DNA from 3 places in the Yoonia sp. GPGPB17 genome. Region 1 is predicted to be linked to each of the others. Evidence: riboswitches for the same ligand, from Rfam matches in the RefSeq annotation. Region 1 holds a riboswitch; each other region holds the start of a gene.
What was found. A riboswitch is a leader RNA that binds a small molecule or an ion and turns the genes downstream of it on or off. The one in region 1 is predicted to bind thiamine pyrophosphate.
Positions count from the first base shown of each region.

Region 2: another riboswitch for thiamine pyrophosphate. It lies ahead of thiB (thiamine ABC transporter substrate binding subunit); the one in region 1 lies ahead of thiD (bifunctional hydroxymethylpyrimidine kinase/phosphomethylpyrimidine kinase).
Region 3: another riboswitch for thiamine pyrophosphate. It lies ahead of thiM (hydroxyethylthiazole kinase); the one in region 1 lies ahead of thiD (bifunctional hydroxymethylpyrimidine kinase/phosphomethylpyrimidine kinase).

Region 1 is NZ_JATACI010000002.1:3,435,772-3,441,772, forward strand. Features, by position in the region: gene QTO30_RS18165 (thiazole synthase) at 1-81, opposite strand, end outside; gene thiS (sulfur carrier protein ThiS) at 84-278, opposite strand; partial or broken gene QTO30_RS18175 (FAD-dependent oxidoreductase) at 262-1,235, opposite strand; gene thiD (bifunctional hydroxymethylpyrimidine kinase/phosphomethylpyrimidine kinase) at 1,232-2,047, opposite strand; TPP riboswitch at 2,090-2,194, opposite strand; gene QTO30_RS18185 (3-hydroxybutyryl-CoA dehydrogenase) at 2,439-3,314, opposite strand; gene QTO30_RS18190 (DUF6473 family protein) at 3,474-4,319, shown strand; gene QTO30_RS18195 (electron transfer flavoprotein subunit alpha/FixB family protein) at 4,370-5,296, opposite strand; gene QTO30_RS18200 (electron transfer flavoprotein subunit beta/FixA family protein) at 5,296-6,001, opposite strand, start outside.
Region 2 is NZ_JATACI010000002.1:2,749,588-2,755,588, forward strand. Features, by position in the region: gene QTO30_RS14515 (DMT family transporter) at 1-217, shown strand, start outside; gene aroC (chorismate synthase) at 218-1,321, opposite strand; TPP riboswitch at 1,412-1,514, shown strand; gene thiB (thiamine ABC transporter substrate binding subunit) at 1,551-2,540, shown strand; partial or broken gene QTO30_RS14530 (thiamine/thiamine pyrophosphate ABC transporter permease ThiP) at 2,516-4,044, shown strand; partial or broken gene QTO30_RS14535 (thiamine ABC transporter ATP-binding protein) at 4,031-4,721, shown strand; gene QTO30_RS14540 (cytochrome c1) at 4,804-5,682, opposite strand; partial or broken gene QTO30_RS14545 (cytochrome b) at 5,693-6,001, opposite strand, start outside.
Region 3 is NZ_JATACI010000003.1:50,723-56,723, reverse strand. Features, by position in the region: gene QTO30_RS20615 (DUF427 domain-containing protein) at 1-125, shown strand, start outside; gene QTO30_RS20610 (NAD(P)/FAD-dependent oxidoreductase) at 119-1,069, shown strand; TPP riboswitch at 1,139-1,227, shown strand; gene thiM (hydroxyethylthiazole kinase) at 1,273-2,055, shown strand; gene thiE (thiamine phosphate synthase) at 2,046-2,696, shown strand; gene thiD (bifunctional hydroxymethylpyrimidine kinase/phosphomethylpyrimidine kinase) at 2,693-3,502, shown strand; gene QTO30_RS20590 (3-oxoacyl-ACP reductase) at 3,499-4,263, shown strand; gene QTO30_RS20585 (DUF2461 family protein) at 5,264-5,608, opposite strand; gene QTO30_RS20580 (DUF2461 family protein) at 5,527-5,916, opposite strand.

The sequences.
Region 1 (6,001 bases):
TGCGAGGATCGCAGGGCTTGGGTATTGTGCTGTCCCCAACATAAGAGGGTTGGGCAGCTTAGTGCCGTAAAACTCTTTCACCCTCATCCCCCCTGCATTGGCGCGACGACTTCGACGCGGTCCCCGTCGCTCAGTTCAACACCCGCGCGAAGGCTTGCGGGCACGAACTCTTCGTTGACGGCCGTAGCAACGCGACCGGAAAAGCCGCATTCTGCAAGAAGGTCCGGAAGAGTCTCCGCTGCGACCTCGCACCCTGTTCCGTTAAGCGTAATCTTCATCGACCATCTCCGAATGCGTGTTGTTCAGCGCCAGATCTGCCACACCATGTGCCAAAGCAGGCGCAAGCAGATAACCGTGGCGATAGAGTCCGTTGGCATAGATCGTGTCACCACGCCTGCGAATGCGCGGCAGGTTGTCCGGGAAGGCGGGGCGCAGATCGACGCCGATTTCCAGCACCTCCGCCTCTCCGAAAGCAGGATTCAGCGCATAGGCGGCGCTGAGCAATTCCAGCATCGAGCGTGCGGTTATACGGCTGCGGTCCTCGCTTTCGATCATCGTTGCGCCCAGCATGTAGATTCCATCCCCGCGCGGCACGATGTAAAGTGGTATCCTTGGATGCAGCAACCGCACTGGGCGGGTCAGGTTTACATCGCGGCACCGGATCACCAGCATCTCTCCCTTGACGCCGCGCAAATCGGACAGAGCGCTTCGTGCTTGTAAACCTCTGCAATCAATAATTTTTTTAGACCATCGGGCGCATATTTGTTGTGAAACACCACGCCTTTTTCCTCCAAAGAAGTATAAAGAGCCTGCAAGGCTTTGCGTGGGTCAAGATGGGCTTCCGCCTGAAAGAACAGCCCCTTTGTGAAGCCGGACAAATCAGGTTCAAGTTCTGCAATATCGCCATCGACCTCCACAAAACCTTCGGTGCGGCGCGCAAAGCGGCGCAAATCCGGCAGATCACGGCGCGCGGCGACCACCAAGGTGCCAAGCCTTTGGACATCGGTCTTGTCCGCCCACCACTCAATGGCCATCTGGCCGAGACGCAACACCGGCTCTTCGGCGTTTTCAAATTCGCACCAAGGCGCCAACATCCCGCCCGCCCACCAGGAACAGGCGTGAGGGCCTGGAGGGCCCGCCGTATCAAAAACCTGAACCCGCGCCCCGCGCGAGACCAATTCGGTCGCGATGGCGAGCCCCGCAACACCGGCCCCTATGATCGACCAGAGGCTCATGCTTTGCCTGAAGCGGGCCAGAACTGATGGAAGTGATGCACGGGGCCATGACCGGAACCGATGTTCAACGCATCTGCATCAGCAATCGCCGCTTGCAGGTAACTATGGGCCTCTCGCACCGCAAGTTCCAGAGGAAGACCCTTGGCCAACCCCGCCGCGATTGAGGAGGATAAGGTGCATCCCGTCCCGTGCGTGTTAGCTGTCTTGCAGCGCGGTGCACAAAGCTCGGCAAGCACCTGATCCCCAGACACCAGAATGTCATGGCAGATTTCGCCATCCGCATGTCCGCCCTTCATCAGGACGGCCTGCGCCCCCAGATCACAGAGCGCCCGGCCTTGCGCGATCATCTCGGTGCGTCCAACCGCAACAGGTGAGTCCAGCAGGCAAGCCGCTTCGGGCAGGTTCGGCGTCAGCACACGCGCGCGCGGCAATAAGACGTCCCTAAGTGTTGCGACAGCCTCGGCCGCCAAGAGCAAATCGCCTGATTTTGCAATCATCACAGGGTCAAGCACCAATGGGCCGGGATAACCGTCAAGCCCCGCTACAACGCAGTGGATGGTGTCTGGCGTGGTCAGCATACCAATCTTGACGGCTTTGACGTTCAGATCATCCAGCACCGCGTCAATCTGCGCAGTGATCATATCCTGCGGGACGCCGTGGACGGCGGTGACAGCTTTTGTGTTCTGCGCTGTAACAGCGGTGATGACCGAGGCCCCGTAAACCCCGAGTGCTGACATCGCCTTAAGATCTGCCTGAATGCCAGCGCCGCCGCCGCTGTCTGATCCTGCTATCGTCAACGCGATATGCGCCATGGCAACGCTCCATATCAATGGGCATCGCGTACAAAACTGCCTGCTTGCGCAAAGACCGTTCCCTACGCCGGAATTGCCCGGATCAGGTTCGATGGGTTAGCGCATACGCGCCTCTCAGCCTCTGGTGAGGCACCCCAACGGTTCCCGTCCCGATTAGCAATTCAGTGCGAGTAAGTCAAATGCCTGGGCCATGGTGACTTCGGGCCGATATTCCAGCTATCGGACATTGCCGTCTCGGGCTGTCTTTTGGTGTCGATCGAAAATCTATGTTCTCTTCTAAAACAAAAAGACCGTATGAAGACATTCAGAATGTGCGTGAATTTTCGTGCCGCTTGTGTTGGCGGCAAGATAAAATCTTGACCGGGTTGGGCTGAAAGCCGCCCTTTGCATTTTACCGCGTTGGCACCGGCGCATCCCCACGATAGTCGTAGAATCCGCGCTTTGACTTGCGCCCCAACCATCCGGCTTCGACATACTTCGTCAGCAGCGGGCAGGGGCGATACTTCGTATCAGCCAGCCCGTCGTGCAGCACGTTCATGATCGCAAGGCAGGTGTCCAGCCCGATGAAATCAGCCAGTTCCAGCGGCCCCATGGGGTGGTTGGCGCCAAGTTTGAGTGACGTATCAATGGATTGGACCGAGCCGACACCTTCATAAAGCGTATATATTGCTTCGTTGATCATTGGCATCAGGATGCGGTTGACGATAAAGGCCGGGAAATCCTCAGCAGTGGCAGAGGTTTTGCCAAGACGTTCCACAACTGCATGGCAAGCTTTAAACGTGGGCTCATCTGTTGCAATGCCGCGGATCAGTTCGACCAACTGCATGATCGGCACCGGGTTCATAAAGTGGAACCCCATGAATTTTTCAGGACGATCAGTACGGGACGCCAGGCGTGTGATCGAAATTGACGACGTGTTCGACGTCAGAATGGTGTCGGGCTTTAGATGCGGGACCAGATCTTCGAAAATAGCGGTCTTGATGGTCTCACGCTCGGTTGCGGCCTCGATGATCAAGTCGGTTTGGCCCAAATCCGTCAGAGTTTGCGTCGTGCCGATCCGTTTCATCGCTTCGGCTTTTTGAACAGCAGTGATCAGCTCTCTGCTGACCTGCCTGTCAAGATTGCGATCAATCAATGCGACGGCGGCGCTCATGGCCTCTTGACTGATATCGGTCAGCAGAACCTCGTAACCGGCCAACGCAAAGACATGCGCGATGCCGTTGCCCATTTGCCCTGCGCCAACAATACCTACCTGTTCAATTGTCATGATCAATCCTCTGCGGGTTCGCTGCACCATAGGCCCCGGCAGGGGGCGGCTTCAAGGCGACACAATAAGTAAAAATTTCATCAAATGCCCTTATTAGCAAATTCGCAAAGGATTTCTACGAATCTGCCTGTTGGGTGATGAAGAGAAGGGCTGGACACCATGAAGCACGAGAAAATAGAGAACAGCGATCTGTCTTATTCGCCGTGCCGTTACGGGGCCTCTCGAATGTTGTTTCGCGGGCCGCGCAAGCGCCTTGATCTGCCGTACATTGCGTTTGTCGGCGGGACAGAAACCTACGGTAAGTTCATTGAAAAACCTTTCCCGCAATTGGTTGAAAAGGCCATGCGCCAGACCTGCGTCAATTTTGGCTGTGTGAATGGCGGGATTGATGCCTTTGTGAATGACCCAACAATCATGGGCATCTGTTCAGAGGCTGATTTGACCGTCGTACAGGTGATGGGGGCCAATTATCTGTCCAATCGTTTCTACTCTGTCCATCCCCGGCGCAATGATCGCTTCTTGCGGGCCTCGACGGTCTTGCAGGCCATTTATCAAGACGTCGATTTTTCTGAGTATTCCTTTACCCGGCACATGCTGGGCGCATTGCACACCAAGTCGATTGAACGGTTTGACACGGTGGTCGTAGAATTGAGAGAGGCATGGCTGGCGCGGATGCGGAATATGCTGAAGCAGATTGGTGATCGTGTGATTTTGCTGTGGTTTTCAGAAGACCTGATGGCGGACGAACATTGGTCAGAACGGCCCGGCCAGTTACAAGTCGATCCCTTGTTCATCACGGCGTCAATGATCGATGAACTGCGACCCATGGTTAAAGATGTCGTTGTCGCAAACCCGACAGAACGGGCTATTTCGCAAGGGTCTCGCGGCATGTTTTTCCCACCTTCACAGGCCAAAGCGGCATCCGAAATGCTGGGTGTCGATTGCCATGTCGAAGCAAGTGCTGCGTTGGTCCCCAAGATACGCGATCAGCTTTATGCCATATAAAAAGGCCCGCGCGGCATGCGCAGGCCCTATCAATACAACTTCGGCTAGGTTCAGAGTTTGTTTGTCAACTCTGGTACCGCGTCAAACAGGTCGGCAACCAGACCGAAATCCGCAACCTGGAAGATCGGCGCTTCTTCGTCCTTGTTGATGGCTACGATGATCTTGCTGTCTTTCATACCGGCCAAGTGCTGGATCGCACCGGAGATACCGACGGCAACATAAAGATCAGGTGCCACGACCTTACCCGTCTGGCCGACCTGCCAGTCGTTTGGCGCATAACCACTATCAACTGCAGCGCGGGATGCGCCGACCGCGGCGTTCAGTTTGTCAGCCAGCGTTTCGATCAGGGCAAAGTCCTCTTCAGACCCAACACCGCGACCACCAGATACGACGACACCCGCAGATGTCAGTTCAGGGCGGTCAGAAGCCGCGACCTTGTCTTCGACCCACTCAGACAGGCCGGGGTTTCCGGCGGCACCGATGCTTTCAACGGCAGCAGAACCACCCATTGCGGCAGCGTCAAAACCGGCAGTCCGGATCGTCATAACCTTCTTGTCGTCGGAAGACTTGACGGTTTGGATCGCGTTACCTGCGTAGATCGGACGTTCAAATGTATCTGCATCAACGATGGCCGTCACTTCGGAAATGACCATCGCATCCAACAATGCCGCCACACGTGGCATCACGTTCTTGGCGTCTGTCGTGCCGGGTGCCGCGATATGGCTGTAGTCGCCAGCGAGTGAGACAATCAGGTCCGCAGTAGGTTCTGCCAGTCGGTGACCTAGGGCGGCATCTTCAGCGCACAGCACTTTGGAGACACCTTCAATCGTTGCCGCTTCATCAGCCGCAGCTTTGGCGGATGCCCCGGCGCAAAGCACGGTCACATCACCAAGGGCCCGCGCCGCAGACACGGCCTTTGCTGTCGCGTCAACGGCCAGCGCGCCGTCAGTGACTTCGCCAATCAGAAGAACAGCCATTATACCGCCCCCGCTTCTTTGAGTTTTTCAACAAGTTCGTCAACGGACCCAACCATGATACCCGCCTTGCGTGCTTCGGGTTCGGTTGTGCTGACGATGCTCAGACGTGGCGTGATGTCGACGCCGTAGTCGGCGGGCGTCTTTTCATCCAACGGCTTCTTCTTGGCCTTCATGATGTTAGGCAGGGATGCATAACGCGGTTCGTTCAGGCGCAAGTCAACGGTCACGATTGTTGGCATTTTGACCTTGATCGTCTGCAAGCCACCGTCCACTTCACGCGTGACCGTTGCGCTGTCGCCCTCCACATCAACCTCGGATGCGAATGTTGCTTGGGACCAACCCAGCAGGGCAGACAGCATCTGGCCCGTGGCGTTCATGTCATTGTCGATGGCCTGCTTGCCGCAGAGCACCAAACCGGGGGCCTCTTCTTTAACGATTGCAGCAAGAATTTTCGCAACGGCGAGAGGTTCGATATCGGTGTGAACGTCATCGGTTGCGACTACCAAAATCGCGCGGTCCGCACCCATAGCAAGAGCAGTGCGCAGCGTTTCCTGGCTTTGCTTGACGCCGATGGACACGGCGACCACTTCGTCAGCCTTGCCCGCTTCGCGCAGGCGAATGGCCTCTTCCACGGCGATTTCATCGAACGGGTTCATCGACATTTTGACGTTGGCGAGATCAACACCGGAACCATCCGCTTTCACA
Region 2 (6,001 bases), 690 kb from region 1:
TACCACTTTGGTGCCCGGGCTGGCGGCGACTTTGGTCTGGTTCCTGCTTGTGGGGCGCATCGGGGCGGTGAAGGCCTCAACCTTTCACTTTCTCAACCCGTTCTTCGGGGTCGCCATTGCGGCGGTCTTGCTGGGCGAGGTGATTGGCGTTCTGGACGTTATTGGCGTTGCGATTATCGCGGGAGGTATCTTGGCCGTGCAACTGTCGAAACAGTAGTTAGCCGATCTGACCGCGCACGCCGCCCGTTTGCCCGCGATCCAGAAGCAGGTGATCGAGGATGACACAAGCCATCATGGCTTCGCCGACAGGTACCGCGCGGATGCCGACGCATGGGTCGTGACGCCCCTTGGTGATCACTTCCGTGGGTGTTCCGTCCATGCGGATCGATTTGCGCGGCGACAGGATTGATGAGGTTGGTTTTACGGCAAACCGCACCACAATGTCCTGTCCGGTGCTGATCCCGCCAAGGATGCCGCCAGCGTGGTTCGAGCTGTAATCTGGCCCATCAGCTCCCATGAAAATCTCATCCGCATTGTCGCGGCCTGTCAGCGCGGCGGCGGCCATGCCTTCGCCAATCTCGACGCCCTTCACCGCGTTGATCGACATCATCGCAGCAGCCAAATCGGTGTCTAACTTGGCATAGACCGGTGCACCTATGCCTGCGGGCACGCCGCGTGCGACAACTTCGATGATCGCGCCGACAGAGTTGTGATCGTCCTTGCGCAGCCATGCAAGGTAGTCGTTCCATTCGGCTGCCGCCTCGGCATCCGGGCAGAAGAAATCGTTCTGATCGATCTGGTCCCAATCCATTTTGGCGGGATCGATCTTTTTTGTGCCCATCTGGGTCATATAGCCTTTGATCTGGACGCCCGGCGCAATCGCATTGATCGCCTCGCGCGCCACACCCCCAGCGGCCACACGCGACGCCGTCTCCCGTGCAGATGATCGCCCGCCCCCACGCGGGTCGCGCAGACCGTACTTCTGGTGGTAGGTGATATCTGCATGGCCGGGTCGGAACGTGTTGATGATATCGCCATAGTCTTTCGACCGTTGATCGGTATTTTCAATCATCAGTTGGATCGGCGTACCCGTCGTTTTACCCTCATACACACCCGACAGGATCTTCACCGCATCAGGTTCATTCCGCTGGGTCGTGTTCTTGTTCAGACCGGGGCGGCGCTTGTCCATCCATTGCTGGATCATCGGTGCCTCAAGCGGCACGCCCGGTGGGCAGCCGTCAACCGTCGCACCCAAAGCAGGCCCGTGGCTTTCACCCCAGGTAGTGAAGCGAAACAAATGACCGAAGCTGTTGATCGACATAGAAGTACCCCTTTGCCGCTTGGGTCTAGCGGGCGTGACAATCAGGCTCAAGTGCTTTCCCTTGCCTCGCTGCCCAAACCGGCTTAGCTAAGACCTACCTCGGGGGGCCACCAGCGTGGCTGAGATGCAATCATGCGGACCCGTAGAACCTGAACCGGTTAAGACCGGCGGAGGGAAGGTTTAGCAACCCCGCTATCCCCCAATCCGCCCGTCGCATTTGGAGGATACGATGAAACCAACCACCTATCTGCCAGCTGTTGCGGGACTTGCCCTATGTGCCACAGGCGCCATGGCCGAGACCCCAGTGCTGCAAGTCATGACCTACGACAGTTTTGTCACCGAATGGGGCCCCGGCCCCGCGATTGAAGCGGCCTTCGAGGCGGAATGTGCCTGCGATCTACAATTCGTTGGCACTGGTGACGGTGCGGCACTGCTGGCGCGGCTGCAGTTGGAAGGACCACAAACGGATGCAGACATCGTGCTGGGTCTGGATACGAACCTCACAGCAGCTGCCCGCGAAACAGAATTGTTTGCGCCGCATGGCGTTGATGCTGATCTTGATCTGCCGATTGCATGGACTGACGCCGAGTTTCTACCCTTCGATTGGGGCTATTTCGCTTTCGTTGGCAATGCAGGTGCGGATGCGCCCGCGTCATTGCGCGCATTGGCTGACAGTGACACCAAGATCGTGATCCAGGACCCGCGTTCATCCACCCCCGGTCTGGGTCTTCTGATGTGGGTCAAGACGGCCTACGGCGACGAAGCCCCTGCGCTTTGGGCTGATCTGGCTGACAATATCGTCACTGTGACCTCGGGCTGGTCCGAGGCCTACGGCATGTTCCTTGAAGGCGAGGCGGACGCAGTCTTGTCCTACACCACATCGCCCGCCTACCACCTGATTGCTGAAGAAGACGACAGCAAGGTTGCATGGGCTTTTGATGAAGGCCACTACATGCAGGTCGAAGTTGCGGGCAAAGTTGCGGGCACGGACCAGCCGGAGCTTGCAGATCAGTTCCTTGCGTTCATGGTGTCCGATGGGTTCCAAAGCGTGATCCCGACAACAAACTGGATGTATCCGGCGGTGACGCCCGCAAGCGGCTTGCCAGAGGGGTTTGAGACATTGGTCACACCCGGCACATCTTTGCTGTTGTCGCCCGAGGACGCGGCTGCAAAGCGTGATGCGGCGCTGGATGAATGGCGCACAGCGCTGTCCCGGTAACTGCACGATGGCCTGACGCCGCTGCGGCGGCGTTGGTGCTTGTGTTAACTCTTGGTACGCTGGGTGCTGTTGCCTGGCGTGCCGAATGGGGGGCGGGCTGGCCCCCGCAGATTGGGCCGCAATCCGGTTTACGGTTGTGCAGGCGCTGCTTTCTGCTTTCTTCAGTGTATTGTTGGCAATTCCAGTTGCTCGTGCCCTTGCGCGGCGCAGGTTTTGGGGCCGCCAGCTCTTGATCACGCTATTGGGTGCACCGTTTCTGTTGCCCGTCATTGTGGCCGTTTTGGGCCTTCTTGCTATCTTTGGTCGCGCTGGGCTGCTGAATGACGGGTTGGCATGGTTGGGTATCTCGCCCATTTCGATCTACGGCCTGCATGGCGTCGTGCTGGCGCATGTGTTTTTCAACATGCCGCTGGCCGTGCGTTTTATTTTGCAAGGCTGGCTGGCGATCCCGGCTGAACGGTTTCGCTTGGCCGCTTCGCTGAATGTGCCGGTGTGGCGGTTGCTGGAAGTGCCGATGCTGCGCGCAGTGGTGCCCAGCACCTTCCTTGTCGTCTTCCTGCTGTGCCTGACGAGCTTCGCCGTGGCGCTGACGATGGGCGGTGGCCCGCGTGCGACAACGGTCGAGTTGGCTATCTATCAGGCTGTGCGTTTTGACTTTGATCTGGGTCGTGCGGCTTTGCTTGCGTGCATTCAGTTTGTGCTCTGCGTGTTGGGCGCTGTTTTGGCATGGCGGGTCACTGGCAATGATCCGATAGGGACCGGGCTGGACCGTGTCATACAGCGGTGGGATTTGGCGCGGCCGGGCGTCGATTATGGTGTGATTATCTTGGCGGCGGTCTTTCTTTTGTTGCCACTGACCATGATCGTTCTGCGTGGATTGCCGGAGTTCTTCAATATGCCAGCCACAATCTGGGTAGCCGCGCTACGATCAGTGGTTGTCGCGCTTGGATCGGCGGCGCTTTGTGTGCTGATGGCGCTCGCGCTCGCCCTACGGGGTGGCATGATGGTTTCCGTTGTTGGGGTCATGCCTCTGGCGGCGTCTGGTTTGGTCGTCGGAACGGGCGCATTCTTGCTGGTGTTTCCCTTCATTCGCCCGGCTGATGTTGCATTGCTGGTCACGATGCTGGTGAACGCGACCCTAGCTTTGCCATTTGCGCTGCGCGCGCTTGCACCGGCAGCCGCGCAAGTCAAAAAAGACTATGGTCGCTTGGCGCTATCGCTGGATATGGCCAAAGGATCATGGGTACGTTTGGTGGTTCTGCCCCGGGTGCGACGCCCGCTGGGGTTTGCTTCCGGGTTGGCGGCGGCCTTGTCGATGGGGGACCTTGGGGTGATCGCCCTGTTTGCGGGGCAGTCCGAGGAAACGCTGCCACTGGCGATGTACCGGTTGATGGGGGCTTACCGCATGGAATCTGCGGCGGGAGCAGCGCTGTTGCTGGTGGCATTGAGCTTCACGCTCTTTTGGATATGTGATCGTTGGGGGCGGGCGGATGCTGACATGTGAAAATCTGGTGCTGCGCCAAGGGTCGTTCTCGCTGCGATCCGATGTAGCCTTCGAGATGGGCAAGGCTGTTGCGCTGATCGGGCCATCCGGGGCAGGAAAATCGACATTGCTGGCGGCGATTGCCGGGTTTCTGTTGCCTGCATCAGGGCGGTTGCTGTGGGATGGCGTCGATTTGTCAGGCGCCGCGCCGGGTGCGCGCCCTGTCAGTATGCTGTTTCAGGACAACAACCTTTTTCCGCATTTAACGGCTGCGCAGAATGTCGGGCTGGGGCTGCGCCCGGATTTGCGTTTGAACGCACAAGACGAAGCTGTAGTTGCCGCAGCTTTGGCCGATGTCGGGCTGGATGGCTTTGGTGATCGCAAACCCGGCGCGCTATCTGGTGGCCAGCAAAGCCGGGTGGCCTTGGCGCGGGTCCTTGTGGCAAACCGGTCTCTTGTTTTGCTGGACGAACCCTTTGCGGCACTTGGCCCTGCGCTCAAGGATGAGATGCTGGATTTGGTGAAGGCCAAGCTGGTTGCGGGCGGGAAGACGGTGATTATGGTGACCCACGATCCGGCTGACGCCCGGCGGATTGCTGACATGGCGGCGTTGGTCGCAGATGGGATGGTCCATGCGCCGGTGGCAACAGATGTGTTGTTCGACAACCCGCCATGCGGCGCTGGCAGCCTATCTTGGGTAAGGTGGGTCAAGGGTCCACCTGATGTAAAGCAAAAGGCCCGCCAATTAGCGGGCCTTGTGTTTGTCAGATCAGTTCAAACTTAATCTTTGTGCTTATGTGGTGCCCACAGGCGCTTGTTTGTCAGGTACAGCAGCACCGACAGAACCGTTAGGAACAGTACACCTGTCAGGCCTGCTTCCTTGCGCGCGACCAGCTTTGGCTCTGCCGTCCACATCAGGAATGCCGCAACGTCCATAGCGACGTCTTCCAACTCGGCAGAGTGACCGTCTGCGTAGTCAACGTCGTCGCCCCAAAGCGGTTGAGCCATCCCGATCCAGGAGCCGGGTACCATGTGCTTACCCTTTTCATCGATGCAGCTTTCAGGGAAGCCGCCTGCAGCGAAGGCCACGTTATAAGAGCCGTCCATCGGTTCGCCTTCCAGCGCACACTCTGGCTCTTCGTGGTAGCCTGTCAGTAGCGACGCGATATATTCAGCACCGCCCATACCATACACAAACTGGTTGATCCCCGTGCCTTCAGGACCGTGGAAACCAGCACGTGCCTTGGCCATCAGGCTGAGGTCGGGCGCATTTTGCGCTTCGTTTGCGGGGAAGGTATTTGCCGGTGAAAACGTGATCTGATCGTCTGTTTCAGGATCAATATATTGCGGGTTCGCATCCCAATCCCAAAGCGTGAACTGCTCTGCATAGGCACGCATCTGATCTTCTGGCAACGCGGGGCCACCTTCGTCATGCAGGTTGCGAAATGCAACAAGCTCTAGCCCATGGCACGAAGCGCAAATCTCAGTATAGACCTGAAGACCACGTTGAAGTTGCATCTGATCATAGCTGCCAAACGGGCCCTCAAACGGGAACGCGTAGTCAGTGATCTCGACCTCGACTTCGGCAGCCATGGCTTGCCCTGCTGTTAGGGCAAGCGCTGTTGCAGCGGTGAGTGTGAATTTACGGAACATATTCATTGGTCCTCTCTCACTCGGCCGGGTTCGCGACGGGCTTGGCGCCGTCACTCTTCGGCGCGTAGTGCGCGTTGAAGTCTTCTTCGATGGTTGCGTTGAAGCGGCGTGTTTGGCTTCTCGATCACGCCAAGCAGAGGCAGGATGACGAGGAAGTATGCAAACCAGTAGGTCGACCCGAGCAAGGCGATGTAGGGGTAGATCCCTTCAGCCGGACGCGCACCAACCCACATCAGCAGGATGAAGTTAACGACGAACAGCCAGAACCACCATTTAAACATCGGGCGATAGCGACCGGACCGCACTGTAGAGGTATCCAGCCAAG
Region 3 (6,001 bases), on a different contig from region 1:
CGATGGATGCATGCTTTGTTGGTGCAGAGCGCGTCATTCCGCAGCCCGGCGACTTTTACGGCGGGTGGGTGACGGGGAACCTACAAGGGCGTATCAAGGGCACACCGGGGACCGAGCATTGGTAGGGCCGACCGCCAAAACGGCTGTCATCGGCGCAGGTATGGCTGGTCTGACCTGCGCGCGGGAATTGATGCAGCGCGGCGTAGATGTGGTGGTTTTTGACAAGGGTCGGGGACTGGGCGGCAGGATGGCAACGCGCCGCGCGGAGGGCGGTTTCCAATTTGATCACGGTGCCCAGTACGTTACACCGCAAAGCGATGGCTTTTCCGCGATGTTGAAGCAAGCCGAAGCCGCTGGTGTCGTGGCACGCTGGCCGCAAGATCGTGAAAAACCGGCGTATGTCGGTGTCCCCGGGATGACCGGCTTGGCAAAGCATCTGGGAAACGGCCTGACGATCCGAAAAGAAACCCGCATAGAGAGTATCGTGAAATCGAATGGTCGCTGGAAATTGATTTGGCAAGGCGGCGATGAGACGTTCGATCGGGTGGTCATCACCGCGCTTGCGCCTCAGATCGGCGCGCTCTTGCCCGACGCGCATCCCTTCAACGCCTCCCTGAAAACGGTCGAAATGACACCGTGTCTGACGCTGATGGTCGGACTGCCCGGTGATGTTGAACTGCCCTTTGTGTCGCGCCGCGCTCCGGAAGCGGACCTAAAGTGGATTGTGTGTGACAGTGCAAAGCCGGGTCGGCCGGATGCGACGTGCATTGTCGCGCATGCCAGCCGCGATTGGAGTATGCGGCATCTGGAATTGGATCGGGACGCTTTTGCCAAACTTATGCTGCCGCTTCTGTGCACGGCACTTGGTATCAGTGCTGTGATCACTCCGGCCTATTTGTCAGGACACCGTTGGCGGTACGCGTTTGTGTCCCGACCGCTCGGGCGTACCTATCTAGCCGACGAGGAGGAGACGCTATTCGCTGGTGGCGACTGGTGTCTTGGTGCGAAAGCCGAAGATGCCTGGGTTAGTGGGCAGGCCATTGCAGCGACGATCGCAAAACGGGTCTGATTTAAAATGACGCATAGACGAGACTAATGCGTCTCCCGGATTGACCGCACTGCCATTTCCAAGATAGCCTTGACTTGTCAGGGGCGCCGAGAGGCTGAGATGCACCCTTTGAACCTGAACCGGATAATGCCGGCGGAGGGAGGCAAAAACAGACCTAGTCGGTCTGTACCGTCTTTCCGTATCAAGCGAAAAGGAAAGATCGCATGCAACCCAATGCAGCCCTCGACGCGTTACGAACGCAATCGCCGCTTGTCCACTGCATCACGAACTACGTCGCCATGAACATCGCTGCGAATGTCACGCTGGCTGCAGGCGCATCGCCTGCCATGATCCATGCGCCTGAAGAAGTTGCGGATTTTGCCCTGATCGCAGGGGCTTTGACAATCAATATCGGCACTTTGTCCACCCCTTGGCTGGAAAGCATGAAAGCCGCCGCCGTCGCAGCAAATGCGGCCAAAGTGCCGTGGGTGCTGGATCCCGTCGCCCATTTCGCAACGCCCTATCGTGCCAAAGCAGCCCTTGATCTTCTTGCGATCAAACCCAGTATTGTTCGAGGGAATGCGTCGGAAATCATCGCTCTCGCAGGCGGAGCCGGGTCTGGCAAAGGCGCCGACAGTGGCGATCGCGTGAGCGACGCACAGCGTTCCGCCCGGGCCCTTGCAGTGCGCCATGACTGCATCGTGGCAGTCTCAGGCCCGGTTGATTTCATCACCGACGGCAAACGAAGCGCAAGTATCACCGGTGGTTCGGACATCATGCCAACCGTGACAGCCTTGGGATGTGCGCTAACAGCTTTGGTTGGTGCCTATGCTGCCATAGCACCCAGGTTCGAGGCGACAATTGCAGCGTTCGTGCACTTTGCTGAAGCGGGGGAGCGGGCAGGTGCTGAAACATCGGGGCCCGGCAGCTTTTCGGTCGCCTTCTTGGATACGCTTCACGCGCTACAAACCGGTGATCTTCTGGAGACGCGTGTGTCATGGAACTGATTCCACGCAGCCTTCGGTTGTATCTGGTGACGGACCCGAACCTTTGCCCCGGACCTGCGTTGATCGAGACGGTCGCAGCTGCGGTTCGCGGCGGCGTCAGCTTTGTGCAGCTGCGCGACAAGGAGGCCTCGACCCAAAGCCGCGTCGAAGCCGCGCGCGCGCTGAAACGCGTATTGGCAGGCAAAGGCATTCCACTTGTCATCAACGATGATCTTGAGGCAGCGGTCGCAGCAGACGTGGATGGTGTGCATATCGGCCAAGATGACGTCATTCCCGCATTCGCGCGGAAGCGTTTGGGACCGGACAAGATCATCGGCCTGTCTTGCGAGACGCCAGAACAGGTCGTGTCAGCAGACCCTGACCTTGCTGACTACCTCGGCCTTGGCACCGTTTTTCAGACTACGACCAAGGCGGATCACAAGCCAACGATTGGCCTGTCTAGTCTGGCCGAAATGGCGCGGTTGGCGCGGTTGCCAACAGTGGCCATTGGCGGATTGAAGCGCGAGCATGTGGCCGATGTCCTGCGGGCCGGATGCAACGGGGTCGCCGTGGTTTCCGCGATTTGTGGTCAACCCGATCCGGAACGCGCAGCGCACAACCTCAGCCATGCTTTGAATACAACAGCTGGACTTTCGATATGATCAGAAACGTTCTGACCATTGCTGGTTCCGACCCTTCCGGGGGTGCTGGTGTCCAGGCTGACTTGAAGGCCTTTGCAGCCAACGGGGTGTATGGATTGGCGGCCATAACGGCTTTGACCGCGCAGAATACCCAAGGCGTCAGCGGCGTCGAATTGATCGCACCGTCGTTCGTCAAGGCACAGATCGCCGCCGTTTTTGCCGACGTCCGCATAGATGCCGTTAAGGTCGGCATGATCGCAACCTCAGAGATCGCAGTAGCGGTTGCGCAGGCCTTGTCTAATCATCAAGACATCCCAATCGTGCTTGATCCGGTGATGGTCGCTAAAGGTGGCGCGCCGCTGTTGCAAGACGATGCGATGGAGGCATTGCGCGTGTCACTGTTGCCCCTGGCCACGGTCTTGACCCCAAACCTGCCAGAAGCCGCGCGTCTGCTGAACCGACGCGAAGCTGCTACCCGCGACGCAATGGCCGCCCATGCACGCGATCTGTCGGATTTGGGTCCAAATGTCACGCTGGTGAAAGGCGGCCACCTGAACGGGGACCAAAGCCCCGACGTTCTGTGGGATGGCATACATCTCCACTGGTTCGAAGCTGCGCGCATGCAAACCAGGAATACGCATGGCACAGGCTGTAGCCTGTCGTCAGCGATTGCAGCGCAGCTCGCCAAAGGTCTGGTGCCAAGTGCGGCCGTTGCCGCAGCGAAGCAGTACATCTCAGGCGCGATTGCTGCGGCTGATCTCCTGACAGTCGGACGAGGTAACGGGCCGGTCCATCATTTCTACAGTCTTTGGAAGGAAAAAACATGAGTAAGGCCCTAAAGGAACAGACCGTCTTGGTGACAGGCGCGGGCCGGGGATTGGGTGCCGCAATCGCGCGGGCATTCGCCCGAGAAGGTGCGCGGGTGGTGATCAACTATCGCAACAGCAAAGCGGCTGCAGAAGAACTTGCGACTGACTTGGGGGATCGTACTGTTGCTTTGCAGGCCGACGTACAAGATGCCGACGCAGTAAAGCAGATGGTCAAGCATGCAGAGAAGGCGGTTGGCCCGATTACGACCTTCATTCACAACGCCTTGGCTGACTACAGCTTCAACGGGGATGCGCGGTCCACCGTCGAGACCCTAAGCGCCGCTGAAATGCTCTCGCAACACAGCACTGCGGTGCTTGGCGCGCTGAATGTCATCCAAGCCACCGCTCCGGGGATGGCAAATTCGGGCTTTGGGCGGGTTGTCACGATCGGCACGAACCTCTTCCAAAACCCTGTCGTGCCCTATCACGACTATACCTCCGCGAAGGCCGCTCTGCTCGCGTTGACGCGCACCATGGCGGCCGAGCTCGGGCCAAAAGGCATTACGGTCAACATGGTATCCGGGGGTCTGTTAAGGACGACCGATGCCAGTGCTTCAACACCGCAGGAAGTCTTTGACTACATCGCGGGCGTTACGCCCCTGCGCTCGGTGGTGACCCCGGAAGAGGCCGCAGACGCGGTCTTGTTTTTTGCGAGTCCCTGGGCACGCGCTGTGACTGGCCAAAACCTCGTCGTTGACGGAGGTTTGGTGTTCGGGTGAGATGGAGAAACTGTGACGGAAGAGCCAATGCAGGATGCCTACCGTTTCCGCGTCTCGATGATTGCTAAGGGTCGAAGCGAAAGGAAGTTTTAGATCCGGGTTTTTTCTTATCTTTGAACGACCGGTTTGGTGATAGCATGTGCGAAGCAGCAGTCATGACGCCGCACCTGCAAAATAGTGCTGCGTGAGCAAAGATGGAAAAACCAAGATTGGGTTTCCCGCGGTCTGGCCGTAGCGGCAACTTGCGGCGGATGGCCGAAGAAACGCCAAAGTGGGTGATGCTGCGCTCTGTGCGATTGTCGGGTTCGGGCGGAAACCGCTATAGTCCCCGATTGAGGGCTAGTCTGTGTGAACGTGCTCTCAATGGCGTTGCCTCATAGCACGCCTTAGGAGCAGCGTGCTTACAAAAACCAGGATCAAAGCGGCGTAAATGCTGAGAGCCAGTCCGCCGAAATGGTAAACCACATAGTACGTGTCCGATGTCTTTGGCGAAGGCATCAACAGGTCGGCAATCCACAAATGATAGACAAGAATGCCAATCCAAATCAGCAGCCAAACTAGACAGGATACTTGGATGAGCTTTAACGCGCGTAGGACCATACTTGAAGCAATGCACTTGGCGGATATGAAATCAAGTGTCCCAACCGGCGAGTTCTGTTCTAAGCAGGCCGCTGACATGATAATCTGTTGGCGCCAGCATGCGGGGGCGGCTCATGTCGCCCGAACGCTGGACCGGACGTTCGCTCGATAAACCTGGATGATTGCTGGGTCCGCAGACTCCCAGTCCGCCGTCGCCCTGATTTCGCGTCCGCCGCGAACGGCGGGTTTGACGGACCGCACCGCAGCATCCGACACTCCGAACGGACGGCGGCTTTGGGTAGACTCGAATGCGGCACAACCGGCTCGGCACCGCGGATGCTGCATTGCCTTCGATGGCAGCTCTGAGCCCCAAAGCAGAGTGCGACGCCCGCATCACTCTATCGTCACGGTCCGCTCGCAATCAATCAAAGTAACGTACCAACTGCCGAGCAGTGCTAAAGATATCAATCAGCGTATCTATTGCCGTATCTTCAAGCAGCAGTCCGTCAGGCAAATCATGGCGGCATCCTAGACCAACCATTTTCAAATAGGGTGCGACTGGATGACTACTTTCAAAACCATCCGGAACTATGTCGAACGCCTTGCGTGTCACCACGCCGTCCGGAAAAGTCTCTTTGAACTCCGTATCGGTCAAGATATCGGCCAAGCCTTCGGGGTCATTAATCAGGCGCTGGCGAAGCCTCGCAAGGGCAACCTTAGATGGCTGGAAAAGTGCGGCCCCCGCGTAACAATTCTCTGGCTCGATGTGCAGATAATAACCAACGCTTTCTGAGAAATCACCGGCATTGGCAAATACATCCACATCGGCGCGGAAAAAGCACGCCCAACACGCTCACGTGGTTCCTGAAAGAACTTTGTGTAGTTTTGCTTTGGTTTAACCCGCGCTTGCGCGACGTAAGGATCAAAGCGATCAGCATAGTCGTGCAATGTAATGGCTATGCCGGTGAAATTATGCAAAGCATCGTCACGTTCGGCGCGATGCTCATCCATCCATGCCTTGCGATTATTCGCTGCGAGATTGGAAAGGAACGCAAATGTTTCTGGCTCTACCATAGGTTAAATTCCTGTTTCGCTGTTTCAGTGTGCCTATCGCTGGTAGCGAGGCAGTAACACGCTACCTCCTAAGAGGAACATACTT